One region of the Saccharospirillum sp. ABV4_185 genome, then DNA from elsewhere that is predicted to be linked to it. Evidence: predicted binding sites of a transcription regulator. Region 1 holds the regulator's gene; the other holds the start of a gene.
The links. Region 1 encodes FNR, which switches genes on or off when oxygen is low (the NO sensors DNR and NnrR bind a similar motif). Its sites were predicted from a motif close to TTGATNTANATCAA; they were not measured.
Positions count from the first base shown of each region.

Region 2: a site for FNR is predicted at 3,488-3,501, ahead of ACXAE6_RS03675 (GbsR/MarR family transcriptional regulator). Genes of this name have one in related genera too.

Region 1 covers NZ_JBSWUW010000001.1:2,474,751-2,490,475, reverse strand. Annotated here, with positions in the region: gene ttcA (tRNA 2-thiocytidine(32) synthetase TtcA) at 1-661, shown strand, start outside; gene fnr (fumarate/nitrate reduction transcriptional regulator Fnr) at 776-1,516, shown strand; gene ccoM (cytochrome c oxidase subunit CcoM) at 1,623-1,769, shown strand; gene nudC (NAD(+) diphosphatase) at 1,724-2,554, opposite strand; gene ACXAE6_RS11675 (bifunctional acetate--CoA ligase family protein/GNAT family N-acetyltransferase) at 2,566-5,214, opposite strand; gene ACXAE6_RS11670 (histone deacetylase family protein) at 5,288-6,211, shown strand; gene ACXAE6_RS11665 (MAE_28990/MAE_18760 family HEPN-like nuclease) at 6,268-6,888, opposite strand; gene ACXAE6_RS11660 (DUF262 domain-containing protein) at 6,890-7,951, opposite strand; gene ylqF (ribosome biogenesis GTPase YlqF) at 8,073-8,936, opposite strand; gene ACXAE6_RS11650 (oxidoreductase) at 9,003-11,021, opposite strand; tRNA gene ACXAE6_RS11645 (tRNA-Asp) at 11,455-11,531, opposite strand; tRNA gene ACXAE6_RS11640 (tRNA-Val) at 11,538-11,613, opposite strand; tRNA gene ACXAE6_RS11635 (tRNA-Asp) at 11,836-11,912, opposite strand; tRNA gene ACXAE6_RS11630 (tRNA-Asp) at 12,116-12,192, opposite strand; tRNA gene ACXAE6_RS11625 (tRNA-Val) at 12,199-12,274, opposite strand; gene ACXAE6_RS11620 (TRAP transporter large permease) at 12,840-14,117, opposite strand; gene ACXAE6_RS11615 (TRAP transporter small permease) at 14,110-14,595, opposite strand; gene ACXAE6_RS11610 (TRAP transporter substrate-binding protein) at 14,592-15,596, opposite strand; gene ACXAE6_RS11605 (TRAP transporter TatT component family protein) at 15,609-15,725, opposite strand, start outside.
Region 2 covers NZ_JBSWUW010000001.1:837,539-853,263, forward strand. Annotated here, with positions in the region: gene ACXAE6_RS03665 (ABC transporter transmembrane domain-containing protein) at 1-1,691, shown strand, start outside; gene ACXAE6_RS03670 (ABC transporter ATP-binding protein) at 1,688-3,433, shown strand; gene ACXAE6_RS03675 (GbsR/MarR family transcriptional regulator) at 3,567-4,106, shown strand; gene ACXAE6_RS03680 (cytochrome ubiquinol oxidase subunit I) at 4,118-5,500, shown strand; gene ACXAE6_RS03685 (cytochrome d ubiquinol oxidase subunit II) at 5,497-6,495, shown strand; gene ACXAE6_RS03690 (TetR/AcrR family transcriptional regulator) at 6,597-7,226, opposite strand; gene ACXAE6_RS03695 (hypothetical protein) at 7,359-7,754, shown strand; gene ACXAE6_RS03700 (HD-GYP domain-containing protein) at 7,860-9,428, opposite strand; gene ACXAE6_RS03705 (DUF3530 family protein) at 9,561-10,448, opposite strand; gene rpe (ribulose-phosphate 3-epimerase) at 10,432-11,109, shown strand; gene ACXAE6_RS03715 (HAD-IIB family hydrolase) at 11,137-11,967, shown strand; gene ACXAE6_RS03720 (HAD family hydrolase) at 11,964-12,620, shown strand; gene ACXAE6_RS03725 (DEAD/DEAH box helicase) at 12,678-14,075, opposite strand; gene ACXAE6_RS03730 (EamA family transporter) at 14,378-15,283, opposite strand; gene ACXAE6_RS03735 (MarR family winged helix-turn-helix transcriptional regulator) at 15,373-15,725, shown strand, end outside.

The DNA of each region.
Region 1 (15,725 bases):
GAAACAACCGGGTTTCCCGGAACACATCCTGCCGCAGTACCTGAAAAACCTGGGCGTGCCTTACCACATCCTGGAACGCGATACTTACAGCGTGGTTCAGGAAATGGTACCGGAGGGCAAAACCACCTGCGGTATCTGCTCGCGGCTGCGACGCAGCACGCTCTATGCCTTTGCCGATCAGATCGGTGCCACCAAGGTTGCCTTAGGCCACCATCGTGACGATATTCTGGAAACGCTGTTTCTGAACATGTTTCACGGCGGCAAGCTGAAAGCCATGCCCCCCAAACTGTTGTCCGACAGCGGCACCAATGTGCTGATCCGGCCGTTGGCCTATTGCCGCGAAAGCGATATCGAGCAATACGCCATCGAGCGGGAATTCCCGATCATTCCATGCAACCTCTGTGGTTCGCAGGACAATCTGCAGCGTCAATCCATCAAAGCCATGCTGCGCGACTGGGAAAAACAGCATCCCGGTCGAGTCGAAAATATTTTTCGGTCCATCCAGAACATCGCACCGTCCCAACTGGCGGACCGTGAGCAATTCGATTTTCTATCGCTACAGGCGACGGGCATCCCATTAGCGCCGGTTAATGAAGGCAGTGAGTACAGCCCAATGGCGCAAACCCGCGTCAATACCTGGGTTCCGCCGAACGACGATTGAGCCACAACCCTGTACAGCACGACGGTTTCGGCTAAGATGGCGAACAACAGATAATCGGCGTTCTACTCTGGCTGTAGGAAGGTGATTATCCCACCCTTGGACGGGAGAGAAACGATGTCGCTGACCACTCACTGCAGCAATTGCAGTCTGCATCCGTTGTGCCTGCCGCTGTCACTGAAAACCAGTGAAATGGATAAACTGGATGCGATCATCCGCCGTGGCCGACCGATCAAAAAAGGCGAGTTACTGTTTGCGCAGGGTGAACCTTTCAATTCGGTCTTTGCTGTACGGACCGGTACCGTTAAAACCTATACGCTGACTCAGGAAGGTGATGAACAGATCACCGGTTTCCATCTGGCCAGCGAACTGGTTGGCCTGGACGCCTACGACTCTCCGGTTTACCCAGCCTCGGCCCGCGCCCTGGAAACCACCAACGTCTGTGAAATTCCGGTTGATCGTCTGGATGCGTTATCGGGCCAGTTGCCAGAGTTGCGTCGCCAACTGCTGCGTTTGATGGGGCGCGAACTGCGTGAAGACCAACAAATGATGTTGCTGCTGAGCAAGAAGAGCGCCGAGGAACGCATCGCCTCCTTCCTGCTCAACCTCGCTGCCCGTTTCCGCCGCCGCGGCTACTCCGGTACCCAGTTCCGGTTGACCATGGCGCGCAGTGACATTGCCAACTATCTGGGCATGGCGGTAGAGACCGTCAGCCGCGTCTTCACCCGTTTTCAGCGCCAGGGCATCCTGGCCGATAGCAGCAGTGCGCGGGATATCGAAATCGTCGATCTCGATGCGCTGACGCAAATGGCCTCTCTGGCCGATTGCGAGCGCCTGGAACTGGGCATCAGCGCCTGAATTGATCTGGATCAACTGGCCGCCGGCGCGGCCTTGATCCACATCAATAGCCCCTCCCCGACCTCCCCTAGACTGAACGCATCCTCCAGTCCAAGGGGTTCCAACCATGTATTTCGACACTGTAGTTATCGCTGGCTTAGTCACCGTGGGTTTGATGTTCGCCTTCTTCGGCGGCATTGCCTGGTTCGTGCGCCAAGACTTACGCGCTCACCCGGAAAATGGCGCCTCAACGGACGACCAGGAACGCCGGTAAGCCTCGATCATATAGCCGGCAATGGAAAAACCGGGCGGGAATTGCGGCAGCTGGTCGACGTGAAACCACTGCGCATCAGCAATTTCACCCGGTTCCGGAACGATGTCGCCACCGGCGTAGTCGGCCCAGAAGCCGAGCATCAACTGATGCGGGAACGGCCAGGTCTGACTGCCCTGATAGCGCAGATTGGTTACCTCGACGCCGACTTCCTCGCGGATTTCGCGGTGTACCGCCTGTTCCAGCGACTCACCGGTTTCAACAAAACCGGCCAGGGTGCTGTACCAGCCGGAACTGCGATGGCGCACGCCCTGAGCCAGCAGCACTTGGGGCCCCCGGGTAATCAGCACAATCACGCAGGGGCTGACACGCGGGTAAAAGCGCAGCTTGCAGGGCTCACAGACCATGGCCGACTCGCCCGACAATCTGGTTGTCGGCTGGCCACACTGGCCACAAAACCGATGCTGACGACGCCAATCCAACAGACCACGAGCTCGCGCCGCCAACATAAAGGCCGTTTCACTGCGCAGACCAATGTCTCTCAAACCCAATCTCGGCCAGTTTTCGGTGTTATCCAATTCGGCGGTGTAATAAGGATGGCCGTCGAGCAAGCCAACAAATTCTTCGCTGACCAATTGATCGCTCGGCCAATCACTGCGTCGTTGTACCCAGTTATCCTCCGGACTGACCAGTTCGCCGTCTTGCCACAGCAATAACCGGTCATCCGAACGGACTGCCGGCGCCGAGCCAGGCAGTTCAATCCGGTGCTGGCCTAATTCATACAACACAAGCGCACTCCTTAATCCGCTTTCAGCGGCAAGACTAGCCGAACCACGCCTTCTTCGTCGGGTTCGACGCTAAAACCAAAATGCCGGCCAAGACCGAGCATCGGCTGATTTTCCGCCAACACATCCGCCACGATCCGATCCACGCCCTGAGCTCGGCCGTAATCCAGCGTCTTACGCATCAACTGACCGGCCAGACCGCTGCCCTGATAAGCCGGCAGGACCATGATGGCGAACTCCAGCTCGTTGGTGTTCACATCGGTCCAGAGCCGCATTTCACCGACGATGGCGCCATCGATGAGCGCCACAAAGACCATTTCCCGGCGGTAATCGATCTGGCACAGAGTCGCCAGTTCTCGATGTTCAAAGTGCAGCCGGCTGCCGAAAAAGCGCAAACGCAGGGCTTCGCTGTCAAAGCCACCGAAGAAGGCTTTCAATAACGGCTCGTCTTCACCGCGAATCGGACGGATCAGCACCGAACGCTCATCTTTCAGGCTCAGACGTTCAACCAGTTCACTCGGATAGGGATTCAAGGCCGGACGCTGAGCCGGACCACGGCAGGCGGCCACGCCCAACACCAGCAACTCTTCGCCCGGCTGCAGCAGAATATTCACTTCCAGCCCGGCCAGTTCAGGCAGATCGATGACCATCTGCGACAGCGTCTTCAACGCCCGGGTCAAACGCGCCAGATCTTTTTCCAGATGATCAGAACGCTCAGCCAGAACCTGATAACCGTGTGAGCGCTGAATCATTTGCCGCGCCAGACTGGCGTTGAGCGGCGGCAATGCCACCTGACGGTCGGCCAGCATATCGGCGCGCGAGCCGCCTTCGCCAAACAAAATCAACGGCCCGTAGGCTTCATCGCGCGTCATACCCAGACTGAATTGCAGATGATCGATCTTACGCCGCATCGGCTGTACGCCCCAACCAAGCGTACGGCTGTTGGGAAAGCGCTCGGCTTTTTCAGCTTCCAGCTCAGCCCGCGCCTGCCGCAATTCTTCCGCAGAATTCAATTCGATACGCACACCACGCCAACGTTCGGCGGGCGTTTCGTTGTAGGCAAAGGGATAGCAATAGGCTTCATGAACCAGTCGCAGCGAGGCCGGAAAATAGCGCCCGGTCAGTCGTTCCAGCACCCGGTCGAAGTCGACGCCAAAGGTGGAATCGACCATCTGGAAACCATAAAGCCGCATCAACATCCGCGCTTCGGCCCAGGTGAAATAGCGTCGTTTGTTTTCCTCTGCCTGACGGAACAGCTGTAACGCCTGGTCGCGATCGGGCTGAAAACCCAGCGCCATGGACGTTGGCGTCTCACGCAGGCGTTCTTGCGCCATTTCATGTTTGGCCAGCGTAAAAAACGCCTCGACGGCGTCGTTGGGCGAATCGAAATTCAGCAGGCCAGCGGCATCAAAGGCGGCTCGGGCCGGCCCAATACTGACGCCGCCCAAAAAGCAGGTCAGCACCAGTCGCCGGCTGCGTTTAACCCAGGGCAACAGTTTTTTCGACACCTCGGTCGGGTCGGAGCGTCGGTTGGGGCCGTGCACCACCAGAATGCCGCCAATGGCGCCTTCCTTTTCCAACTCAGTCAGCACTCGCACATAGTCGTCGCCGCTGGCGTTGGCCGGCAGGATGGCCGGGTTGTAGCCGGTTTCGTCGGCATACCACAGATCGGTCAGCCGTTCGCTGACCTTGTCGACCGGCGCCAACTGTCCACCGAGCGCCTGCAACTGCTGCCGTGCCAGCATCGCCGGACCCAGGCCATTGCTGACGATGGCCAGGTTAGGGCGGTGCAACGGCCGCGCCCGCGACAGCACCTCCAGGCCGCTGAACAAACCATCGACGCTATCGACCTGCAGCACACCGGCGCGGGCGAAGAATTCGTCATCCACGGCGCGGCGGTCGATCAGGCCCGGCGGTAATTTGTCCTGTACCTGAGTGCGGATCGCCAGCACCTTTTTCGAACGCGCCGCCGCCCGCATGGCAATCAACAAACGGTTGGCGTCACGGATCTGCTCCAGATGAATCAGAATGGCGCGCACGCGGCGATCGGTGGACAGGTGATCGACGATGTCGGAGATGCGCAGATCGGCGCTGGAACCGGCAGTCAGAAAGTGCGAGAAGCCAATACCACGGGCTCCGGCCCAATCCAACAAGGCCGAACCCAGCGCCGCCGAATGACCGACATAAGCCGAACGCCCCGGTTGCGCATTCAGATGCGCGAAACTCGCATTCAGGTGCGCATCCGGCACCAGCACACCCAGACAATGCGGGCCGAGCACGCGGATATTCAGCTCGCGCGCCAGCTCTTCAATACGCTGGTGACGGCGTTTCTGTTCCACCGCCAGACGCCGCGACAGGCCGCCAGTCAGAATAATCGCTGCCTTAATGCCTTTACGGCCAAGTTGCGGCAAAACGCGCAAAATAGTTTCCGGCGGCAAACAGATCAGCGCCAGATCAACCGGGTCGGGAATCTGGCGGACATAGCGATAACAGGGGAAGCCGTAAACGCTGTCGTAACCTTTGAGGTTAACGCCGTAAATGCGGCCTTCGAAGCCAGCGTCTTTCAAGTTGGTGGTGACCACAGCGCCCATACTGCCGGGTCGTTCAGAGGCACCCAGAACAGCAACGCTCTTGGGCTGGAAAAAAGCACTGAGGTCGGGCACGGTACCACCAAAGTCGGGATGAATCGCGACAAGACTAGCCTTATACTGCCTTGCCTTTCAATGGACCGTCCGCATGACTCGAACAGCGCTCATCCAGCATCCGGTTTGCCAGCTGCACGACATGGGCGAAGGTCATCCGGAATCGCCGCAGCGCCTCGAAGCCATCCTCAACCGGCTCGATGAAACCGGCCTGGTCAACCAACTGATTGTTCGCGAGGCCCGCCTCGATGGCCCGGAAACTGTGCGCCGCGTGCACAGCGATATCTACATCGAACAGCTCGACCGCATCAGCCCGAAACACGGCCTGATTCAGGCCGACCCCGATACGCTGATGGGTCCATACACCTGGGAAGCCGCCTACCGCGCCGTCGGTGCCGGCACCGGCGCTGTCGACGCCATTATGGCCGGCGAATACCAGCGCGCCTTCTGCGCCATCCGCCCGCCCGGCCACCACGCCGAACCCGACGTCACCATGGGTTTCTGCTTCTTCAACAACATCGCCGTGGCCGCGGCTCACGCCATCGCCGAGCACGGCCTGAAACGCGTCGCCATCATCGACTTCGATGTCCACCAGTGCAACGGCACCATCGAAGCCTTCGAAAGCCGGCCGGAAATCCTGGTCTGCTCCAGCTTCCAGCATCCGTTCTACCCGAATTCGCACTGGGCCAGCGAGCATCCGCACATCGTGCTGTCGCCGCAAATCACCTTCGCCACCGCCGACGATCTAAAAGCCGACTGGGAAGCGCGCTGGAAACCGGCCTTGTTAGAACACCAACCGGAGATGATTTTTATCTCCGCCGGCTTCGATGCCCATACGCTCGACCCAATGGGTCAGTTGAACTGGCAAACCGAAGACTACGACTGGATCACCCGGCGCATCGTCGAGGTGGCCGAGGAAGTCTGCGACGGGCGCATCGTCTCGATGCTGGAAGGGGGTTATCACCTCAAGGCGCTGGCTGACAGCGCTGAGGTGCATATACGGGCGTTGATGGAATAAACAATTATTAAATATCAATTCCTGACAAACTGTAGAATAAAGATATATTTCGGTAGCTATGCTTTATTAAATGGCGGCTTTTTAAGCCGTGTTTGAACTTGATATATAAGATCGTAAATAACATCATAAACTACGTCTTCATAAGTTTTATAATACTCGAACTCTGGGATGAAATTATCTTCTCCATGCGCGATTTTATTTCTTCGAGCCACAAGTGTTTTTAACTTAACTCTATGCTCTTGAACTTTACTTGAAGACAAATCGGCAAACTCAAGCAACTCTATTAAGACATTCGGCCATAAGTTTGACTGTGTATCTACATCAGGAAAATCTGCAGGAATTTCGACATGATGCTTCTGAAAATTTTCAAGTTCGTTTAAAAATTCCTCATCACTTAGCCCTCTTAGAGCTTTTATTGTACTTCTCAAAGCCAAAAACTTTGTCGCTCCGGGTAAACTCGACTTGAGAATCCCCATTGAACATATATCGTCATAATATGCAGTTAATATATTTTTACAGAACCCCTCATAGTGCGCGTACAAAATCGCCCATGCTGCTCTTAACAATGCAGATTTTTGGACTTTTGAAACAGATGTAGAAACAAGCAATATTCGCATAGAGGAAATCTCTGACTCTCTCCATGAAAGGTCCCGAATCACATCATCCAATACGCTCATGTTAGGAGAAATACTCCGAAACCACTTGAATTCTTTGCTCTAACTTTGGAATTGTATTGGCTCCTGGGCCTGTTGACTCAAGAAATTTTTTATCAGAATAAGCAGCCATTAGTCTCGCTCGAACATCGCCAGGCTCAAGATTTTTTACACAATCAAAACAATCTGAAAACGCACAAACCGCAGCCTCATAGTACGCAGGAGCCAATCGGCCTGTTGACTCTCCATCTTCTGTGAATCTAGTAAATGCAGATTCACCCAATTTTAATTCGATTAAGTTAAAAACCCTTTCAAAATTTGGTCTTTGAATTGCCAAATCGAATTCCACCTCTGAAAATAGTATGGATTCCATAATTGAATCTAGCCACTCTTCAATATTACCGTGGTACATATTTCGGAATAAAGTGACTGCAAAAAACCTAAGAACTAATTCTTCATCCCCCCTTTTCTCTTTAAAAGTTTCAGGGAGTCGAGTTATGGACTTTGAAAAGCTAGGATAGTTCGCCATATCTTGAATTGCATCATAAAATTCACTGCCACCTTGAACCATTCTAGAACTGCAGTTTCTAATTTCTTGAGCAGACAATAATGACCCACCAGTATTCAATCGTTTAAACATTTCATATTTAACAAACGCATCCCCTGATTTGTTAATAATAGTTGCTCTAATAGGTGAACGCTTTATTTTTAATCGGACTGATAACGGTAAATCCGAAAAAACCTTACCATTTAGTTCTTTTACAATATCACACCCTAAAAGCCTGAGCTCGGGCTCCTCAATCGCTTCATGGTTTAGAAACTGTAGAACTGAACTGGTCCTCTGGAGACCATCTATCAGTTCCAATATACCTTCCTCACCTTCAATCAAAAAGATTGGTGGAATCGGTAAACCTAATACAATTGACTCAATTAACCTAGAGCGCTGTTCATATGTCCACCTGAATAGCCGCTGATATTCTGGTCTAATCACAACTTCATTTTCATTATGTAGATTTAAAAGTTCGCCAAATGAAAAATCGACTGCTGTTGTTCTTATTTCTCTATCAAGAAAGTCATTCTCAGACATCAGGTGTCTCCTTATATATAAGAAGATGAATAGGCGAAGTCATACGTTTCGAAAGATGAAGTTATTCTATGTTTTTAACTTTCTTCCTATGACACAAGAAAACACTACGCAGCTAGAACTTTCAAGCATCAATGCTAAGTTCTCGATACGGCACTTCCCGACCGGGCTCTTCCAGACTGATTCTGCCCAACACACCGCCACGCAACTCCTTCAGCACAATCTCACTGACACGATGCCAGTCAACATGTCCTCCCGGCGCACAGGCGCGTTGGCGGGCGATGGCGGCCATGCAGTCCATCGCAGTCTCGGGCAGTTCTTTAAGCTTGTAGCGCTCTTGCAGGCGCTCTGGATAGCGCTGCATCAGGTAGTCGACCGCGAACAGGGCGATGTCTTCGTATTCGACGGCGGTGTCGCGAATCGCGCCGGAGGCAGCCAAGCGGTAACCACCGACTTCGCTGTCCGGTGATGGCCACATCACGCCCGGGGTATCCATCAGTGTGAAATCATCGGCGATCTGGATGCGTTGTTGACGGCGGGTGACGGCCGGTTCGTCACCGACCTTGGCAATACGCCTACCAGCGAGACCGTTCAATAAAGTCGACTTACCGACATTGGGAATGCCCATCACCAAAGCGCGCACCGGTTTGCCGACGCCGCCTCTGTATGGCGCCAGCTTACGGCACAGATCGGGCACGCGTTTGATCTGACGACGGTCGGTGATTTCCAGCGGCAATACGCTGATATTGTGCTCTTCGCTGAAATGACGACGCCAGGCTTCGGTGATATCCGGGTCGGCCAGATCGACTTTCGACAGCAGGCGCACCACCGGCTTATCGCCGCGCACCTGGCCGAGAATGGGGTTCATGCTGGACTGTGGCAGGCGGGCGTCGAGGATTTCGATAACCACATCAATCTTCGGCATCAACTCGCCGATCTGACGTCGTGCCTTGGCCATATGGCCGGGAAACCAATTAATCTTGGCCATGAAAATCTCTGGCTGAATGAAAGGCGCGCAGTGTAACACAGCCGGCCTGTTTGGCCGGCTTAGGTATTACAGCTCAGCCGCTACTTCTGCGCCCTGGCGAATGGCGCGCTTGGCATCCAGTTCGCCCGCCTTGAAGGCGCCGCCGATGCGATGTGAGCTTTTGCCAGCGGCTTCCAATGCCTCAAACAAATCAAGACGCGATTCCTGGCCGGCGCAGATGACGATTTGGTCGACCGGCAGTGTCCTGGCTTCGCCATCAACCAGAATATGCAGACCCTCATCATCGATACGCTGGTAGTCAACACCAGAGAGAAATTCGACGCCCTTCTGTTTCAGAGTAGCGCGATGCACCCAGCCGGTGGTCTTGCCGAGGTTTTTACCCAGCTTCGATGACTTGCGCTGCAACAGCCAGACCTGACGCGGGCTCGGTTCAGGCTGCGGTGCGATCAGCCCACCGCGGCCGGCGACACTGAAATCGACACCCCATTCACGCGCGAAGGCCTCGATATCCAGGCTCGGGCTATGCTCGCCATGAACCAGCACTTCGCCAACGTCGAAACCAATACCACCGGCGCCGACAATGGCGACTTTCTTGCCGGGTGCGACCTTGCCGGAAACCAGATCGACGTAAGACACCACCGATGGATGATCGATACCCTCAATGACCGGCGTGCGCGGTACGATGCCGGTGGCGACGATCACTTCATCAAAGGCCGCCAGTTCATCAGCGCCAACCTTGCGACCCAGCTCCTGCTCGACACCCAACCGTTCCAGTTGAGTCCGGAAGTAGCGCAACGTCTCGCTGAATTCTTCCTTGCCGGGAATACGCCGGGCCAGATTGAACTGGCCGCCGATTACATCGTGCTCATCGAACAGCGTCACCTTGTGACCGCGCTGCGCTGCCACCGTCGCCGCTGACAATCCACCGGGGCCGGCACCGACCACGGCAACACGCTTGACCTTGTCGGTCGGCAGATAATTCAGTTCCGTTTCCCGGCCGGCGCGCGGATTAACCAGACAGGACGCCGGTTTCAGCTCAAACACATGATCGAGACAAGCCTGGTTACAAGCGATGCAGGTGTTGATGGCATCGGCATCGCCGGCCTCGGCCTTATTGACGAAATCGCTGTCGGCCAGGAAGGGGCGCGCCATCGACACCATATCCGCCTGGCCGCTGGCAACGATGCGCTCGGCCACGTCCGGCGTGTTAATGCGGTTACAGGCAACCACCGGTATGCCGACTTCGCTGCGGATGCGTTCGGTCACCGCCACAAAAGCCGCACGCGGCACCGAGGTGACGATGGTTGGCACCCTCGCCTCGTGCCAGCCGATGCCGGTGTTCAGCAGGTGCGCACCAGCCGCTTCGATGCGGTGCGCCTGATCAACAATCTCATCCCAGGTGTTGCCGTCTTCGACCAGATCGAGCATCGACAGCCGATAAACGACTAGGAAGTCATCGCCGCATTCGGCGCGGATGCCCTTGACGATGTGTTCGGCCAGACTGATACGGCCGGCGATTTCGCCACCCCAGCGGTCGTCGCGATGGTTGGTTCGCGGCGCAGTAAACTGATTAATCAGATAGCCTTCCGAACCCATCACCTCGACGCCGTCATAACCGGCCTGTTTGGCCAGACGGGCGCAACGGACAAAGTCATCGATGGTGCGTTCGACACCGGCGTCGTCCAGTTCCTTGGGTTGGAACGGATTGATCGGCGCCTGCAGTGAAGACGCCGAGACATTGTGCGGTACATAGGCATAGCGGCCGGTATGCAGGATCTGCATACAGATACGGCCACCGGCTTCATGCACAGCTTCGGTAATCAGGCGGTGCGAATTGGCTTCTTCGTCATTGGTCAGCTTGGCGCCGCCGGGATAGGTTACACCTTCGTCGTTGGGTGAAATGCCACCGGTGACGATCAACGCCACGCCACCGCGAGCGCGTTCGGCATAGAACGCCGCCATACGCTCGAAACCGCCCTTGGCTTCTTCCAGGCCGGTGTGCATCGAGCCCATCAGGAACCGGTTTTTCAGCGTAAAGGGGCCGACATCGAGAGGTTGGAACACAGCAGGATAAGCACTGGACATGGCGATTCTTTCACCCGTTTCAAACAGTTGTTTTAATCCGGCGAATGGCACCACAGGGGGTGGTTGGAGTCAAGCGGGAAGTGCTTGCCGGGCCAGAACACCGTAGCGCTGATTACTCCATCAGAGGCTAGCAAAAGGATTGCAGAAAAGGGGGGAAATAGATGCAGGCACTGACCAGTGCGGCTGTGCCGGGATTCCGGCGCGCGACTAAGGTCTATGCAAGGGGAGAAAAAGAAATGGCGGAACGGACGGGACTCGACTGCGCCGGCACACCGGACCGCGACCAAGGTCTTCGACCTCCACTGCCTTCGGGTTTACCCCTATAGACTTCAAAATGGCGGAACGGACGGGACTCGACTGCGCCGGCACACCGGACCGCGACCAAGGTCTTCGACCTCCACTGCCTTCGGGTTTACCCCTAAAGACTTCAAAATGGCGGAACGGACGGGACTCGAACCCGCGACCTCCGGCGTGACAGGCCGGCATTCTAACCAACTGAACTACCGCTCCGCGTTATGGTGGGTGTGAACGGGATCGAACCGCTGACCCTCGCCTTGTAAGGGCGATGCTCTCCCAGCTGAGCTACACACCCATAACGCTGAAATTTTAAGCCTTCCGGCTGGCTGCGTTGCCAGAGTCACCTAAGCACTTCGTGCCCCAGCTGCACCCTACGGGCATAAAAGCTACACACCCATAACGCTGAAATTTTAAGCCTTCCGGCTGTACAAAAAAATAGTGGCGGAACGGACGAGAGTCGACTGGGCTGGCACTCCAGCTCGCGACCCAGGCCTATGCCTCCAGGTCTTACAAATAGTGGCGGAACGGACGAGACTCGAACTCGCGACCTCCGGCGTGACAGGCCGGCATTCTAACCAACTGAACTACCGCTCCACTATCAGCTAAGCGCTGCACTCTGTTTGGCGGGTATCAGCTCCCGTCTTCGACTTGACCTTAGGCCCAGGGAAGATTTTGCGCCAAGTGACTGATGAGTCGTGGCGCTTTCACCGAAAGGTGAAAATGGCGGAACGGACGAGAGTCGACCGGGCTGGCGTACCAGCTCGCGACCCAGGTCTATGCCACTGGGTAAAGCAAAATGGCGGAACGGACGGGACTCGAACCCGCGACCTCCGGCGTGACAGGCCGGCATTCTAACCAACTGAACTACCGCTCCGCGTTATGGTGGGTGTGAACGGGATCGAACCGCTGACCCTCGCCTTGTAAGGGCGATGCTCTCCCAGCTGAGCTACACACCCATAACGCTGTTAAATTTATAGCCTTCCGGCTTTTGCGTTACCAGAGTCGCCTAAGCACTTCGTGCCCCAGCTGCACCCTACGGGCATAAAAGCTACACACCCATAACGCTGTTAAATTTATAGCCTTCCGGCTTTTGCGTTACCAGAGTCGCCTAAGCACTTCGTGCCCCAGCTGCACCCTACGGGCATAAAAGCTACACACCCATAACGCTGTTAAATTTTAAGCCTTCCGGCTGGTTGCGTTGCCAGAGTCGCCTAAGCACTTCGTGCCCCAGCTGCACCCTACGGGCATAAAAGCTACACACCCATAACGCTGTTAAATTTTAAGCCTTCCGGCTGGTTGCGTTACCAGAGTCGCCTAAGCACTTCGTGCCCTAGCTGCACCCTACGGGCATAAAAGCTACACACCCATAACGCTGAATTTTAAGCCTTCCGGCTGATCACTTTCGAGCGACTCAGGCGACTTAAAACCGTCTCAGCTCCCCCGAAAGTGCTGCGCATTTTAGCGATTTTCTCAATGGAGTCAAACGTTTAGCGTAACTTTTTAGAGATTACCCAGTCACGCTCAACGCACCAGCCAAAGCACCATGCCTTCCCAATAGGTGATCAGCAGAACGACAGCCATCAGCACCAACATCATTGGCAGTGTCGCTAAATAAAGCTCAGTTATGGAGCGCTTAAACCGGTAACTGGCGATAAACAGATTCATGCCGACCGGTGGCGTGAAGTAGCCAATCTGCATGTTGGCGACAAAGATAATCCCCAGATGGATCGGGTCGATGCCATATTGCAGCGCCACCGGCAGGATCAGCGGTACGATGATGATCAAGGCAGCAAAGATATCCAGAACGGCGCCAAGCACCAACAAGGCAATGTTCAGGAATAATAAGAACGCCCAGCGGCTGTCGATATGAGTACTGACCCAGGCAAAGACATGATCCGGTATCCGCAAATCGATCATCAGGTTGGTAAAGGCCAAGGCCACACCCAGAATCAACAGAATGCCACCGACCACCTTCATCGCCTCGGTTGCAATACTGCCCAGGCGGCGAACCGGCACTTCGCGATACACCAGAACTTCAATAACCAGTACATAAAGCGCTGTTATGGCAGCAATGTCGGACACCACCAGCCAGCCGCTGAACAGACCGCCGATCACAATCACCGGAATGCCCAATTCCCACTTGGCCTCCCAAAGCGCTGCCCCCAGTTCACGCGCATTGAAAGGTACCAACGGCACCGATTGATGCCGTTGCTGCCACAGACCCAGACCCCAAAGCGCCACAATCATTAATAAAGCAGGAATGAGACCGGCCAAAAACAGATCCTGAATGGCAACACCGCTGATATCCATCTGCTGTGCCACAATGCCATACAAAATCAGCGGGATGGCCGGCGGCAGCAATAAACCCAAACTGCCAGAGGTGGTAACCAGGCCGAGAGCAAAGCGCTCACTGTAACCGGCCTGCGTCAGCGCTGGCACCAGCAGCGCGCCCAGGGCGACGATGGTGACGCCAGAACCACCGGTCAGCATGGTGAAAAAGGCACAGGCCAGAAGCGCGATCAAAATGCTGCCACCAGGCAACCAGCCCAAAGCCGCATTGGAAACCCGTACCAGCCGATCAGCGGTGCGACTTTCACTGAGCAGATAACCGGCAAAGGCAAACAACGGCAGCGCCATTAGAAGTGTGTTTTCGGTCAGCCGATAAAGCTCGATCGGCAACACCATCAGATCGATACCCGCGGCCCAGAAACCCCAGGCGGCCGCGGCAAGAATCACCACAAACAAGGGCGCACCCAGCACCGCAAAGACCGCGATAACGGCCGACATCACACTAGACATCGCGAACCTCCGGGCGACCCGTCACAACCTGGCCGGCAAAACGCAGTGCCATCAAACCAAACGCAATCGGCATGATCAGCTCGAACGGCCAGGCCGGCAGTTCAGCAAAGGTGGTGGTATCGAAGCGATATTCATCGATCACAAAGCGTGTCGACTGCCAGGCCATAATGCCGGTCAGCAACGCAGCAAAACCGGTAGCCAAGCGCTCAATAATGGCCGCCCAAAGGCCACTGACATAATGACGCAAAGCATCGATAGCGATGTGTTCACCGCGGCGTGTAGCGACCAGAGCGCCAAGCAAGGCCAGCCACAACACCAACAGGCGGTTGGCCGGATCGATCCAGAACCAGGAAGTGCCCAACAGGTTGCGCAAGCCGATTTGCAAAACGGCAAAGCCGATCATGACAAAGAGTGTCGTTGCCAACAGCAGGGTTTCAACCCGGGCCAAGCCAGCATCTATGCGCCACAGCCATTTCATGATTCGCTGCGCACCTGCATCAATAAGGCTTCAATACGATCATATATCTGCTGGGAAAACTGACCTTCTTCAATAAGGCGCTGAGTCGCGCGTGTTGATTCGCGCTCCAACGCCTGGCGGTCTTCAGGCTGTGGCTGCAACACCTCAATACCCAGCTGCTGCAGCGCATCCAGAGCGCGGTAATTATCCTCACGCGTCTGGGTGTCTATCACCTGGCTGGCGGTTGTGAATTCATCATCAATAATGGCCAGGTCAGCTTCGGATACGCCGCGCAACGCACGATCATGCAACGCCAGAACACCGTAGGTGTACATGAAAGGGGCATCGGTCAGATAGTCCAGTCGGCTGTACCATTGCAAAGTAATCGCACCGACTGGAGGCGCTACAATGGCGTCGATCGCCCCGGTCTGCAAACCAGTCAACACATCGCCAATATTGAGCACAATAGGATTGATATCGAACGCCCGTGCAACCTGTTCCGACAGCGGATCGTTCGCCGGCAGCCAGAGTTTTTGCTGTTCCAGATCGGCCAGCGACAGAATCGGTTTTTGGCTCATGCCATAGGCAAAACCAGCCTCGATCAAACCGAATGTCAGCCAGCCATTGTCGGCCAAACCCTCGGTGATTATGGGGTCCACTTCGCGGCGTACCGCATCCACTTCGTCATAACTGCGAAACAACAAAGGTGCATTTAACACCTGAGCATCGCGATAGGCGTTGGCCAGCGCACCGCTTTGCACCAAAGCGCCGTGGAGCTGGCCGATACGGATCTTACGCTGTACTGCCTGGTCGTCACCCATGACACCGCCAGGGTAAAAGCGCACCGATACCCGCCCCTCGGTTCGGCTCTCAATCGCCTGGCCAGCACGGCGCAGTTCATTGAGCACCGCATTGCCGTCGGGATATTGGGTGGAAATTTTCAAGGTAGTGGCGGCACTGACCATGGCCGTCAGCGACATCAGGGCGAGCGCGATCAGGCTGCGCAATAAAGCGGTTGTCATCGATTCGATCCTTTAAAAATAATCGTCAGCACTGGCCAGCAAACGAGCGGCCTCTTGCTGCGCATAAATGTTCTGCAGCGTCAGTCCTTCAACATAGGGATCACTGCTTAATACCTCCTGAAGCAAACG
Region 2 (15,725 bases), 1.6 Mb from region 1:
GCCTGGCGGTGCTGGCACTGATCATTGTCGGCCTGGCAGTTCTGGTACCGCCCTGGATTACCGGACGAGTCGTCGACGCCATCGCCGATGGCAGCCTGACGCGCCAGCAATTACTGCTTAACGTCGGCATTGTTCTGGCCGTAGCGCTGGTCAGTTATACCCTGCGTGTGGTCTGGCGGGTGGCGCTCTTTGGTGCCAGTTTTGCACTCGCTAACCGACTGCGTCAGGACCTCTATCAACACCTGTCGTTGCAGCCACCGTCGTTTTTCGCCGAGCACAAAACCGGCGATCTGATGGCCCGCGCCACCAACGATATTCAAGCCGTGGAAATGACCGCCGGCGAAGCCGTACTGGCGTTGTTCGACGGCGCCCTGACCGGGCTTCTGGTACTGATCGTCCTGACCACTCAAATCAGCTGGCAACTGACGCTGGTGGCACTGCTGCCCTGGCCGATTGTCGGTTATTTTATGTGGCGTTTTGGTCAGGAAATGCAGGCCTCTTTTCATATTGCTCAAGCACGTTTCAGTGACCTAAACGATCGCGTTCAGGAAAGCCTGGCGGGCATTCGGCTGATTCGCGCCTTTGGTCGCGAGCAGGTCGAAGACGCCGGTTTCAACGCCATCGCGCGCGACGCTAATGAAGCCAACCAGTCGGTAGCGCGCACCGATTCCAAATACGATCCGGCCATTTCACTGGCCATCGGTACCTCGTTTTTTCTCAGCATTGCCGGCGGCACCTGGCTGATCGTGCACGATGCGATGACGCTCGGTGAACTGACCAGTTTTACGCTCTATCTGGGCTTTATGATCTGGCCGATGTTTGCCGTCGGCTGGATGCTCAATCTGGTTGAACGCGGTCAGGCGGCGTACAAGCGCATCCAGGAAATTTTTGATACCGAACCGGCCATCGCCGACGGCGGCACCTTCGAAGATTCAGTTGAGCCCGCGCTGCGCATTAACATCCGCGATTTCCGCCATTTCCCGGAACAACAGCCGGTGCTGAGCGATATCGAATTGAAGGTTGAACCGGGCCAGTTAATTGGCCTGGTCGGCCCCACCGGCGCCGGTAAAACCTCGTTGATCGATTTGATCTTAAGACTGTCGGAAAGCCCCGATGCGCAGCTACAACTCGGCGGCAAAGCCTTGGCCGAATTCAGCCTCGCCAATCTGCGCCGACATCTGGCCGTGGTGCCGCAATCGCCGTTTCTGTTTTCCGCCAGCGTTGCCGAAAACATCGCCCTGGCGAAACCCGATGCAAGGGTCGAGGAAATTGAAACCGCGGCCAAACTGGCGCAGGTGCACGACGACATTCAGCGCTTTGCCGATGGCTATGCCACCCGCGTTGGTGAGCGTGGCGTGACCTTGTCAGGCGGTCAGAAACAACGTCTGGCGCTGGCGCGAGCGCTGTTGCTCAATGCACCGGTTCTGGTGCTCGACGATGCGCTGTCGGCGGTCGATCTGGGCACCGAAAAACACATCCTGGCGCATCTCAAAGAAGCGAGTGCCGGCCGCACCACTTTAATAGCCTGCCATCGGTTAAGCGCGGTGGAACAGGCCGACGAAATTCTGGTGCTCGATCAGGGTCGGGTACTGGAGCGCGGCAGCCATGCGCAATTACTGGCGGCAAATGGCTGGTATAAACGCACCTACGATTACCAGCAGCTCGAACGCACCGTGGAGGATGGCCGATGAATCGTCCGTTTTTGCGGCTGCTGAAATACGGCCTGGCTTATCGGCGTTTGCTGACTCAGGCGGTATTGTTATTGGTAGTCGCCACCGCCGGTAATGTGCTCGGGCCTTATTTGATCAAGGTGTTTATTGACCAGCATTTAACGCCGGGCGATTGGACCGTCGGTCCGATTGTCGCTCTGGTGCTGGCCTATATCACCGCTCAATTGATCTCGGCGGCGACCTTTTTCCAGCAGGCAATTCGCTTTAACGAGATCGCGCTCAATGTGGTGCAGACCATTCGCGAGCAGGTGTTCGCGCGCGTTATCCGTTTGCCGATGGCATTTTTTGATCGCACCCCGACCGGCAGTCTGGTCAGCCGTATCACCAACGACACCGAGACCATCAAAGACTTGTACGTCAACGTCATCTCGGTGGTGGTGCAGAACTCCATCCGCATGGTCGGTATTCTCATCGCCATGGCGTTGCTCGACTGGCACCTGATGTTAATCAGCGCGGCGCTGGTGCCGGGCATCGTCGTCGCCATGCTCGCCTACAGCAAGTTATCGACGCCGGTGTTCCAGCGCGTGCGTTCGCTGCTCAGCGATATCAATGCCCGACTCAGCGAGAGCATTCAGGGTATGAGCGTGATTCAGTTGATGAATCAGCAGGCGGCGTTCAGCAAAGCCTTTGGCAACACATCGACCGATCATTACCGCGCCAAAATCCGCAACATCCTTATCGATGGCGTCATGTTGCGCGCCCTGGTCGATCTGCTCTATATGGCGGTGCTGGCGGCATTGCTCTACGCCTTCGGCATGGACGCACTGAGTCCGACCGGCGCGATACAGGTCGGGGTGATCTACGCCTTTCTGAATTATCTGGGCAATTTGACCGAACCCATGGTCGATATGATTTCGCGGCTGAATCTGTTTCAGCAGGCGCTGGTCTCGGCCGACCGGGTTTTCCAGTTGCTGGATGAGCCGATTGAAAGCGCGCCCAAGCATCCGGAATTGCCCAACAACGCCTCGGTGCAATTCGACATCGAGCTGTTCAGTTACGACGGCCGCCATACCGTGCTGCGCGATATCGACCTGCGCATCGAACCGGGTGCCTTTATCGGCATCGTCGGTCACACCGGCTCGGGCAAGAGCACGCTGATGTCGTTACTGATGGGGTTTTATCCGCTGCAATACGGTCAAGTGCTGGTCGGCGGTGTGCCACTGGAACGGCTCGACCCGGCCGAGCGCAGCCGGCGTTTGGGTCTGGTGCAGCAGGATCCGTTTATTTTCGCCGGCAGCATTGCCGATAACATCCGTCTGGAACTGCCACTCAGCGACAGCGACATCATCGACGCCGCCCAGCAGGCGCAGTTGCACGACAGCATTATGCGCATGCCGAACGGCTACCAGACGGTGCTGACCGAACGCGGCAGCAACCTCAGCAGCGGTCAGCGACAACTGCTCAGCCTGGCGCGAACGCTGGCGCGTAAGCCGGCGGTGCTGATTCTCGATGAAGCCACGGCCAACATCGACAGCCACACCGAAGCACTGATACAGCGGTCACTGATGGCCTTGCGCGGCCGCGTTACACTGATCGCCATCGCCCACCGGCTGAGTACGGTGAAAGACGCCGATCAGCTGGTGGTGCTGCATCAGGGCCAGATTCAGCAGTTGGGCAGCCACGCTAAACTGGTCGCGCAAGAGGGCCTGTACAAGCATCTGTATGAACTGCAGATGCGTAAGGACCCAACCGTGGCGGAGTAAAAAGTTGTGCTGATGGCGAATTTAGACATCCCAATCGACAATCAACCAGATGCATTGATTTACATCAAAAAACTTGGCGATTCAGTCATAAGTTTTTAAACTTTCAGAAATTTCTGAAACTACAGAGGTCAGCTTGACGCCGGAACTGGAAAACATCGTGGTTCATTTCGGTGAAATGGGCAGCCGCTGGGGCTTCAACCGCACTGTCGGCCAGATGCTGGCGTTGATCGTATTGAGCGATCGGCCGCTGGCCGCCGATGAAATCGCCGCCGAACTCAAAGTTTCACGCGGCAATGTCAGTATGGCAGCGAAAGAGCTGCACGCCTGGTACCTGGTGCGCACCCACCGCGAACCGGGCGATCGCAAGGATTATCTGATCGCCGCCGGCAGCATTTGGGAGCTCGCGCAACAGGTGCTGACGGAACGCAAAAAACGCGAGATGGATCCCACCCTGTCTTTGTTGCGCAGCCAGTTATTGGACAGCACCGAAGACGACCCGCCCAGCCACGCCCGCCAACAGTTGCAGGAAATGCACGACTTGCTGGAGTTGCTCAATCGCGGGTTCGACGAAATACAAAGCCTGACACCCGACCAGTTAAAGCGTTTGCTGACGCTGGGTACCGGTGTTCTCAAATTCACCGACCGGATTCGTCCGGGTGGCCGTAAAAACTGACGGAGACTTCCATGGAAGCCGATCTAGCCCAGACACTGATATTGTCGCGCATCCAGTTCGCCGCCAATATCAGCTTTCACATCCTGTTCCCAACCATCACCATCGCGCTGGCCTGGCTGCTGTTCTATTTCAAAGTCCGCTCCAATATTTCCAACCATCCGGTGTGGATGCGCGTCTATCGCTTCTGGGTGAAAATCTTCGCGCTCAGCTTCGCGCTCGGCGTGGTATCCGGCATCACCATGAGTTTCCAGTTCGGCACCAACTGGCCGGGCTATATGGAAACCGTCGGTAACATCGCTGGGCCCTTGCTCGGTTACGAAGTGCTCACCGCCTTCTTTATGGAAGCGACTTTTCTGGGCGTGATGCTGTTCGGCATTCATCGCGTACCCAACTGGGTGCACACGCTGGCAACCTTTTTAGTCGCCATCGGCACGACGCTTTCGGCGTTCTGGATTCTGGCGCTGAATTCCTGGATGCATACGCCGGCTGGTTTCGAGATGGTCGATGGTGTCGCCATGCCGCTGGATTGGCTGGCGATCATCTTCAACCCGTCAATGCCGTATCGCCTGACGCACATGTTGATCGCCTCCGGTCTGACCGCGTCCTTCCTGGTTGCCGGTATTTCCGCCTACCGCATCTTCAAAGGCGATGTGAAACACGCACCGCGTGTGGCGCTGAAAACCTCAATGACCGTCGCCGCCCTGCTGATTCCGGTGCAAATTGTGGTCGGCGACATGCACGGCCTGAACACCTTCGAGCATCAGCCACAGAAAGTCGCCGCCATGGAAGCCGTCTGGGATACCGAACACGGCGCACCGCTGTTGCTGTTTGCCTGGCCGGATGAAGAAGATCGCGAAAACCATTTCGAAATCGGCATTCCCAACATGGCCAGCCTGATTCTCACCCACCAGACCGATGGCGAAATTCCCGGCCTCAACGAATTCGACGGCATGCACCCGCCGGTCAAACCCGTCTTCTTCGGTTTCCGCGTGATGGTCGGCATGGGCATTCTGATGTTGCTGGTCAGCTGGACCACCTTCTGGCATCTGCACAGCCATCGCACTGACCCACCGCGCTGGCTGCAACGCGTGCTGATCGGCATGACCTTCTCTGGCTGGATCGCCACTCTGGCGGGCTGGTACGTCACCGAAATCGGCCGCCAGCCGTGGCTGGTTACCGGCGTACTGACGACCGATCAGGCCGTCACCACCGTACCGGGCAGCCAGGTCGGACTGTCGCTGACCATGTATCTGCTGCTCTACGCCGGCCTGCTGTTCGCCTACATCCAGACGTTGTTCTACATGGCGCGCAAATCGGTCAAGGTGGAAGAGTATGAAATGTCCACCGACTTCAATTACCTCAACACCCATCACACCAAGGAGACCGACGCATGATTCCCGGTGACTGGTTGCCCTATATTTTTCTGTTTCTGATGGGTCTGGCGGTGCTGGTCTATGCCGTACTCGATGGCTACGACCTGGGTGTCGGCGTGCTGCTGCCGCTCGATAACGAAACTCAGCGCGACGGCATGATCGCCTCCATCGGTCCGTTCTGGGACGCCAACGAAACCTGGCTGGTGCTGGCCGTCGGCATCTTACTGATCGCCTTCCCCGAAGCCCATTCGCTGGTGTTGCGCGAGCTGTATCTGCCGGCAGCCTTGTTGATGCTCGGGCTGATTCTGCGCGGCGTCTCCTTCGACTTCCGCGCCAAGGCCGTGACCGGCCACCGCCGCTTCTGGGACTACGCCTTCAAGGCCGGCTCGATCATCGCCGCGGCCACCCAGGGTTATATGCTCGGCCGCTACGTGCTCGGTTTCGACAACAGCCCGACTGCCTACGCTTTTGCCGCCTTAAGCGCGGTCTGCGTCACCGCCGCCTTTGCCTACATCGGCGGCGCCTGGCTGGTGATGAAAACCGAAGGCGAATTGCAGGTGCGCGCCGCGCGCTGGTCGCGCTACTGCGGTTGGTTGGCGGCCATCGGTCTGGCGGCGATCAGCATCGTCAATCCGCTGCTCAGCCCGGCCGTCGCGGAGCGCTGGTTCACGCTGCCAGCGGTCATTCTGCTGATTCCCATTCCGCTGATGTGTCTGGTACTGATCGTCGTCGTCGACCAATACCTGCGTCAGGTGCCAACACGCGGCGACGTCGGCTGCTGGCTGCCGTTCTTCGGCACCGCCTTCCTGTTTATTCTCAGCTTCTTCGGCCTGGCCTACAGCTTTTTCCCTGAAGTCGTGCCCGGCCGCATCACCGCCACCGACGCCGCCAGCGCCGAAGCCTCACTGCGCTTTATCGGCGTCGGCGTCGCCATCGTATTGCCGCTGATTCTGGCCTATACGGTGTATGCGTATCGGGTGTTTTGGGGAAAATCCACCACCTTACGGTATCACTGAGGGCGCTTCGCGCCCGCTTGATGCTGGACGGGAAACACTGAACGCAAGTTACAAAAAAAGGCACCCTTGGGTGCCTTTTTTGCTTTTCATCACAACCAGAATCAGTCGCCTTGCTTAGGCGGTGACGTCGTCAACAACAAGGCCAGGCGCGCATCCATATCCTGCAGCAATTGTGCGCGACTCCAGCCGGCACGTGCGCGAAACATATACCCCTGACGCAGGTCATACAGCAGGGCCGCGCGTTCTTGCGAGGGAAAATCAGCCGGTAAGCGCCCCTTGCTGACTTCACGATCAAAACGGGCGGTCAGCCGTTGTTGCGCATAATCAATGGCGGCAGCAACCCGTTCGGCCACGCCCTCCACCTGGCCGACAGAGGTGACGACGCTGGAAGCCAGAAAGCAGCCTCGGGCACCGCTCTCATGTTCGGTTGCATCGCGAACCACTTCGGTCAGAAACCCGCGGATCGCCGCTTCAATGTCGTCTTCGCTTTCCAGTGCATCCAGAGGGGCACAGCTATCGGCCTCGATATAGCGATCGATGGTTTTCAGGTAGAGCTGGCGTTTATCACCGAATGACGAGTACAGGCTAGGCCCGGTGATGCCCATGGCACCGGTCAGATCACGCATGGAGGCGCCATCGTAGCCTTTGTTCCAGAACACTGAGGTTGCCTGCTGCAAAGCCCGATCGTAATCAAAGGCGCGCGGCCGACCCAATCTTTTTGTATCGTTCAATATAAAACCCTTGACGGCCACCTTTTTCAGATGATTTTATATGGATCGTTACATAAATCAAAGAGACATAGCGATCCATCAACGCATGCTCTCCGTTAACGCACCTCTGCCTGACAACCAAGGAGCTTACCCATGACCGATACAGCCACCGCCAACCTGCGCACTCGCCTTGATGAACTGATGCAGGCCGGGGTCAGCGCCAACCTGCCCGCCTTACAGAACATCTATCACCAGGATCTTCAGATCATGATGCTCGATAACAACGGTCAGCTCGCCACCCTGGATAAAGCAGATTGTTTGGCCATGCTGGAACAGACGTTCAAGGATGAGAACCCGGAAGATCATCTGTGGTCAGAGGTGCACGCCGTAGAGGCATCCGGCGATAGCGGGCATATTTTGGTGTCGCGCAAAATCCCCTTCGGTGGCGCACCCATGAAGGTCGATCTCAGCATCGATTTTGTGTTCGAAGAGGGCCGCTGGCAGGTCATTCGCGAAGTGAACTTTGCACGACCTGCGATAGACGCTTGATGAGGAACCAGGGAACGGGAGACGCAAAATAGAAAAGGCACCCTTGGGTGCCTTTTCCGTATCTGGCGTTTAGCGTCTTCCGTTGCGCGTCTCCCGCTTAACGCCTCACAAAAACTCTTCCACGCTGACGATATCATCCTGCTCCGGCAGCAGATGATCCTGCGCGTATTGGCGCCATTTGCCGCTGCGCAGGAACAGCTCAAAGACATCGCCGTCGATATGATTGTCGTCGCGCATACGGCGCAAAATGGTGAACGCCTGGCTCAGTGGCATCGGCGGTTTGTAGGGACGCTCTTTGGCGGTGAGCGCTTCGAAGATGTCGGCCACGCCCATCATGCGGGCGGGAATCGACAGTTGGTCGCGCGTTAAACCGCGCGGGTAGCCTTTGCCATCCATGCGTTCGTGGTGACCACCGGCGTATTCCGGTACGCGGCGCAGTTTCGGTGGGAACGGCAGGCCTTCGAGGATGTCGATGGTGATGTCGATGTGGCGGTTAATTTCGGCGCGTTCTTCGTTGTTGATGGTGCCGCGGGTGATGTTGAGGTTGTACACCTCGTCTTCAGTCAGCAGCGGGCGCGGTTCGCCGTAGGCGTCCGGCCAGGTGCCGGTGGCGATGCGTTCGATGCGCGCTTTGAATTCGTCGGACATAAATTCGCCGCCACGGTTCACCTGGTCGATAAATTCCAGGTCGTCGCGCAGCGCCGCTTTCTGTTCTTCGCTTTGCGCCACGGCAATGGCCGTTGCAAAGCGGGCCCGGACGGCATCGAAACCATCGTGCAGTTTCTGCAGTTTACGGCCCTTGTTGAGCACGTTTTCTGAGGTCGCCAACTTGCCGCAATCGTGCAACCAGGCGGCGACGTGCAGTTCGTACCATTCATCGTCGTTCAGTTGGAAGTCGGCAAAGACGCCCTCGGTGTCTTCGCAGGCGGCCTGGGCGATCAGTTCGGTCAATACCGGTATGCGCTGACAGTGCGCCGAGGTGTGGGCCGAGCGCACGTCGATGATGCGCGCCAAGGCCTGGATAAAGGCATCGAGCAGGTCTTTGTGGCTCTGCACCAGCAGTTGGTTGTCGAGCGTGATGGCGGCGAATTTGGCCATGGCCTGAACCGTGGCCTGATCTTCCGGCGAAAAGGCGCGGGTGTTGCCTTCGGCATCGCGGGCGTTGATCAGCTGCATCACGCCGATGATGTCATCTTCGTGGTTGAGCAGCGGCAGCGTCAGCATCGATTTGGAACGGTAGTTGTGCGCTGCGTCGAAATGGCGGGTGCCGGTGAAGTCGAACATTTCGGCGTCGTAAACATCGGGAATGTTCACCGCCTGGCGGGTCAGGCCAACGTGGGAAGCCACGTTGCGATGGTTGGGTTCGCCGTCCTTGTAAAGTTGGATCGGCGGCCAACCCTGGTCTTGGCCTTCGTTGATCATCGTCTCGATGCCGAGCACGGTGTTGTGCACCACCGAGAACGCCAGTCGGGAATTGTCGCCATCGTCGATAAAGCGGTAGAAGGTGCCGCCTTCGGCGCCGGTCAAGCCACGGGCTTCGCGCAGAATGCGCTGCATCAGGTTGCCCAGTCCTTTTTCCTGGGCCAGCCGGACCAACAGATCGCTGGTGTTGTCAGCGCTCCATTCGGCGCCAACCGGTACTGTTTCCGGAACTGCAGCTTCGGAGGGTTTCATCCCGTTTCTCCTGCTATCGCGGCCATCGATGTCGGCTTTGGCAAAGAATTCAATAACCGACCTTGGCTTTGAAGTTAGCAATCACTCCCATTTTCGTGTGTGAACTATATCACAATTGGGCGCGACTCCATGTCACCGCTTCACCTCGACTTCCTGGCCAGCGGCGTTGGATCTGAGCCAACCCCACAGACGGCGGGTGGTCCGGCTGGGATTGGGTTCACCGAGAAAAGTTCCGTCCGGTGCGTCTTCAATCAGTAGGTAGTTTTCCAGCTGGTTGCGCGCGGCTTCGGCCTTGCGCTCGCGAGCGTTGCGCTTGGCCCAGTTATCGCGGTTGAACATCAGATCGAGCACTGGGATTTCCAGTTGGCCGATCAGATCCGGCAGGTCGGCGCGATCGGGTGTGGCATCGACCATCATTAAAGCGTAGCCGAAGTTCTCTGGCGGTGCGCCGGTCATCACCAGATAACGCGCCGCCCAGTAGGCGCCCTCGCCATAACCGAGCAACACCAGATTCATCTGCCCTTCCTGAATCAGTCGCTGTACGCCGGCGTTCACCCGCGCCATGGTCAGGCGATCGTATTCGGCATCGGTTAAATCGTCGGGTGTGCGCGGCAGCGTAATCGACAGCGTATTCCAGCCAACATCGGGTAAATAGGAACGCGCCTGTTGCAACCGGAAGGGCCAGTCCGGGGTGTGGCCCTGGTCGTGCAGCAACACGATGCCACCCTGAGGAGTGCCAGTGCGCTGTTCCAGCCACAGACCGAGAAAGCTTTCACCATTGGCGGTCAGTTCCACCACTTCCTCACCGCGCAGCGCATTGCGGTAGTAGGTGGCCAGATCGTCCATATGGTTCTGACGCGCCTGGTCGAGCGCTTCGGCGGCTGCTGTGAGCGGCAACAAGGTCAGCAGCACGGTCGGCAACAACCAACGGGGCAGACGCCGTTTGACCTGCCCCCGGGCGTCACTACAATGGGCAATCCGCCTGCCTAGAGACCGCCTGCCGATGTCGGAATTTGTCATAGCGCCGTCCATACTCTCCGCCGATTTTGCCCGTCTGGGCGAGGATACCGCTGCCGTTCTGGCTGCCGGTGCCGACTGGGTGCATTTCGATGTGATGGATAATCACTACGTCCCCAACCTGACCATGGGCCCGATGTTTTGCCGGGCGTTGCGCGACTATGGTGTCACGGCGCCGCTGGATGTGCATCTGATGGTGTCTCCGGTTGATCGGCTGATCGGCGACTTTATTGAGGCCGGCGCCACTACTGTGATGTTCCACCCTGAAGCCAGCGATCACATCGACCGCTCGCTGCAACTGATCCGCGCCGGTGGCTGCCGCGCCGGTCTGGTATTTAACCCGGCCACGCCACTGAGTTACCTCGACTATGTGATGGATAAAGTCGATCAGGTGCTGATCATGTCGGTAAACCCTGGCTTTGGCGGCCAGAGTTTTATTCCCGCCGCGCTCGATAAACTGCGCGACGCTCGCGCCCGCATCGACGCCAGCGGCCGCGATATTCGCCTGGAAGTCGATGGCGGCGTCAAGGTCGATAACATCCGCGCCATCGCCGAAGCCGGGGCTGACACCTTTGTTGCCGGCAGCGCCATCTTCGGCGCCGACGACTACGCCGACCCCATCCGCGCCATGCGCGCCGAACTCGCCGCTGCCCAGCGCGGCTAACTGCCCTAACCGAATAACGGAGTCCCAGTGGACGAATTATTAGTTTTTGATCTCGACGGCACCCTGATTGATGCCGACGAACGTATTTCCGATGTCACCCGCCGTGCGCTGCACGAACTCGATCAACGCGGCATCGCCTGGACCGTCGCCACCGGCCGCCTGCCTCAAGGCGCGCGCGAAGCCCTGCCGGATGTGCGCTTCAAACATCCCCAGGCGTACAAAAATGGCGTGTTGATTTGGGACCTGAACGACGACCGTTCCATTCACACCCGGCCGCTCGATCGCGATGAATTTATCGAAGTCTGCAAACGTCTGGACGCCCACGGCATCAACGCCATGGCCAACGTATTGAACGAGGAAAACCGCATCGGTGCCGCGGTGCGCGATTCCGATAACGAGCGCGAACAAAGCTGGGTGCGCTATATGGAAAGCCAGGCAATCGACATTCAGCGCCACAACGACTTCAACCTGATCAAGGGCACGGCGTTCAACATTTTCGCACTCACCGAAAACGAACGCGTGCTCTATATGGCCGAAGAACTGGCCGACATTCCCGGCGTGCAAGTCTATGCCGGTGCCGACATGTACCACGACGGCTATTACTGGCTCGACATTCACCACGTTGAAGGCACCAAAGGCGATGCGGTGAAATATCTGCAGCAGCAAACCGGTGCCAAAAAACTGATCTGCTTTGGCGACTCCGACAACGACATCGCCATGTTCGAACGCGCCGACGAAGCCTACGCCATGGGCAATGCACTGCCCGCCTTAAAAGCCATGGCCACCCAAACCATTGGCAAAAATACCGACCACGCCATCGCCTATTTTCTGGCTGAGCGTTACGGATTTTCGTTGTGACATTAAAGGCGGTGTTGTTCGATCTGGACGGCACCCTGGTCGACAGCGTGCCGGGTTTGGCGGAAGCCGTGAATGGCGTTTTGGCGGAACTGGGTAGCGAGCCATGCAGTGAAGATCAGGTGCGCGTCTGGGTTGGTAACGGGCCGCAAAAACTCATCGAACGCGCGTTGGAATTTCGCGCTGTTGAGCTGCCATCCGACCAGGCACTCGAACGGTTCCGTCATTACTACCAACAAACCCTCGGCAATGCCCTATGTTACCCGGGCGTTCGCGAAGGTCTGGCGCAATTAAAAAATGCTGGCTTAAAACTCGCCTGCGTGACCAACAAATCGTCGCACTACACCGAACCCTTTTTACGCCAGCTGGAACTGGCCGACAGTTTCGATGAAGTGCTGTGTGGCGATGAAGTCGATCGCCCCAAACCGGACCCGCAAAGCCTGCATATTCTCTGCGATCGTTTTGGCATTCATGCCAGTGAAGCGATCATGGTGGGCGACTCAGTGAACGACTTAATTCCTGCTGAAAAAATCAATATGCCGCGCATCGCCGTCAGCTATGGTTACCACCAGAATAAACCGCTGGAGGTGCACGAACCCATCTTAATGACCGACAATTTTGCCGACGTTATCGCCTGCTGCTTGGCAAAGGAATGAGTTTATTTCAGCGATAAAAAAAGAGCGCCGAAGCGCTCTTTTCTTATGCTTGAACCCTCAGGCCCGATTGCCACTCGACGTTCGGTTACCCGAACCATTACCGCTGCGTGGCCGACGCCGTGCCGGCTGACCATCGCGGCTTTGTCCATCCCGGCTCTGGCTCTGACCATTGCCACTGGAGCGCTGGTTACGACCGCCCTGACTGCGACTGCCGCCGCCACTGTTGCGTCCGCCACCGCTGGCGTTACCACGACCACCGGCGTTGCCGTTGGCCGGACGACGCGCACGCGGTTTGTCATCCGGGCGGGCATGGGGCACGTTCTGATCCGGCTCGAAGCCATCCAAGGTGGTGCGGGTAATGGTCTGCTTGGTCAGCCGTTCAATGGCGGCCAGCAATTTGGCTTCGTCGGCGCTGACCAGTGAGTAGGCTTTGCCGGTGGCGCCAGCACGACCAGTACGACCGATGCGATGCACATAGTCTTCCGGCACGTTGGGCAGATCGAAGTTCACCACCTGCGGCAACTGGTCGATATCCAGACCGCGCGCGGCGATGTCGGTAGCGACCAGAATATTGATCTTGCCCGCCTTAAAACCGGCCAGAGCTTTGGTACGCGCACCCTGGCTTTTGTTGCCATGAATGGCCGCCGAACGGATGCCGTTCTTTTCCAGATGTTCGCTCAGGCGATTAGCGCCGTGCTTGGTCTTGGTGAACACCAAAGCCTGGTGCCACTTGCCGTCCTGAATCAGTTGCGTCAGCAGCGCCGGCTTGCGCTTTTTGTCGACGGTATACACCGTCTGGCTGACCGACTTCACCGTCGAATTACGCGGGCTGACGTCGATTTCCACCGGATCGTTGACCAGGCCTTTGGCCAGTTGGCGAATGTCGTCGGAGAAGGTCGCCGAGAACAAGAGGTTCTGACGCTTGGCCGGCAGCACTTTCAAAATTTTCTTGATGTCGTGAATAAAGCCCATGTCGAGCATGCGGTCGGCTTCGTCCAGCACCAGAACTTCCAGGTCGTTAAAGCGCACCGCGTTCTGGTTGTACAGATCGAGCAGGCGGCCTGGCGTCGCGACCAATACATCGACACCCTGACGCAGCGCTTTCATCTGCGGGTTGATGCTGACGCCGCCGAATACCACGGCCGAACGCATCGGCAGGTATTTGCTGTAGGCAGTGACGTTTTCGCCGATCTGGGCGGCCAGTTCACGTGTTGGTGTTAAAATCAGTGCACGGGCGCGGTTGCTGCCGGCGCGTTGCCCTTCACTCAGACGATGCAACAACGGCAGCGTAAAACCGGCCGTCTTGCCTGTGCCCGTCTGGGCGGCTGCCATCACATCCCGGCCTTGCAGAACGGCGGGAATGGCTTGGGCTTGAATGGGGGAAGGTGTCTCGTAGCCTTGGTCGGCCACGGCTTTCAATAAGGGGGTGGCAAGGCCCAAAGGGGCAAAACTCATCGTGAGGAGGTGTCTCTTGTGGAATCGGGCAAGTGAGAAAAACGGGTCCGCTGGTCAGCGGGGGCGTGCACTTTACCCCAAGGCAGGTCGCGGTGCCATGGGCAAGGTGTAAAGCCCGTCACAAATTAGCCATTAGCTATCATTGAATTAACATCAATAAATTTCAGCTAATACCATTGGCTCGACTAAACTTCTTTCAAGGTCGCCACCCGACCGTTACTCCACCACAGAGGGCGCCATGATGACCCAACCGCAAAACACTCAGGCCAGGCCCGCCTTTTGGCAAACCTACGCCATCTTGCTTAAACACCCGCTCTTCCTGGGTTAAACCGGCCCAGACTCCATTTAGGCTGAAACTGAGCCGCCAGCATGGCGGCCAGCGCCAGCAGGAAACCCAGCCATTGCCAAGCCGACAGTGCCTGGCCCAAAACCCACCAACCCAGCAGGGTGGCCACCACCGGCGACAGCAAACCGAGAAAGGACACCGCCGAGACCGGCAATTGATTGATGCCGCGAAACCACAACCAATAGGCCACAATCGAGCCGGGAATCGACAACCACAGATAACCGCCAATGGCGCGAGCATCGAGCACCGGCGGCAGGCCTTCCACCCACAGCGCCAAGGGCATCAATAAGAGTCCACCGGCAATCAGCTGCCAGGCCGTAAAGGCCAGCATGCTGGAAGGGCGGCCCCAGTGACGTGTTAATACCACGCCCAAACCCATACAGCCCATCGCCACCAGGCCGGCCATCAGCCCAAGCGGGTCCAGCCACAGCTCGCCTTTGAGCACCAGCAAGGCAACACCGACCACGCCGGCCAAACCCCAGCTCAAACGCCACAGCCCCGGCTTTTCCGCCAGTATCAGCCAGGCCAGCAGCGCGACCCAGAGCGGCTGCACCGCCCCTAAGGTCGCCGCCACACCACCGGGCAAGCGATAAGCCGCGACAAACAACAAAGCGAAGAAAATGCCGATATTGAGTGCGCCGAGCACCGCAGAGCGCCACCACCAAGCGCCTTGCGGCAGACGGCGCACCAGTAGCAACAGCGCCAGACCCGCCGGCAAGGAGCGCACCGCACCCGCCAGAAAGGGCCGGTCCGGTGGCAGGAATTCGGTGGTGGTCAGATAGGTTGTGCCCCAGATCATCGGTGCATAGGCAGTGATCAGAGTGGTCAGCCAGATCGGGCTGCTGCTTTTAACGGCTGACATCGAATCACCTCAACACTAAATATTTTAATGTTGAGATATTAAGCTAATGTTAGACTGGCGTCAAACAGTTCAACGTTAAAGGATTCATCATGAAAGACGGTGTCGATTCCATTCTGGAGCAATGGCAGCGCGAGCGACCCGATGTGGATACCTCGCCCATGGGCGTGATCGGCCGCTTGTCGCGCGCGGAACGTCGCCTGTCGAACCGTTTGCGCGAAGGCTTCGCCGAGCACGGCCTGCAAACCCACGAGTTCGATATTCTGGCGACGCTGCGTCGTTCCGGCGCGCCCTACCGTTTAACGGCGGGTCAGCTGACCCAGGCCGCCATGGTCACCTCCGGCGCCATCACCAACCGCATCGACCGGCTGCTCGACAAAGGCTGGGTAACGCGTGAAACCGACCCCGACAACCGCCGCTCGGTGCGCATTACCCTCAGCAAAAC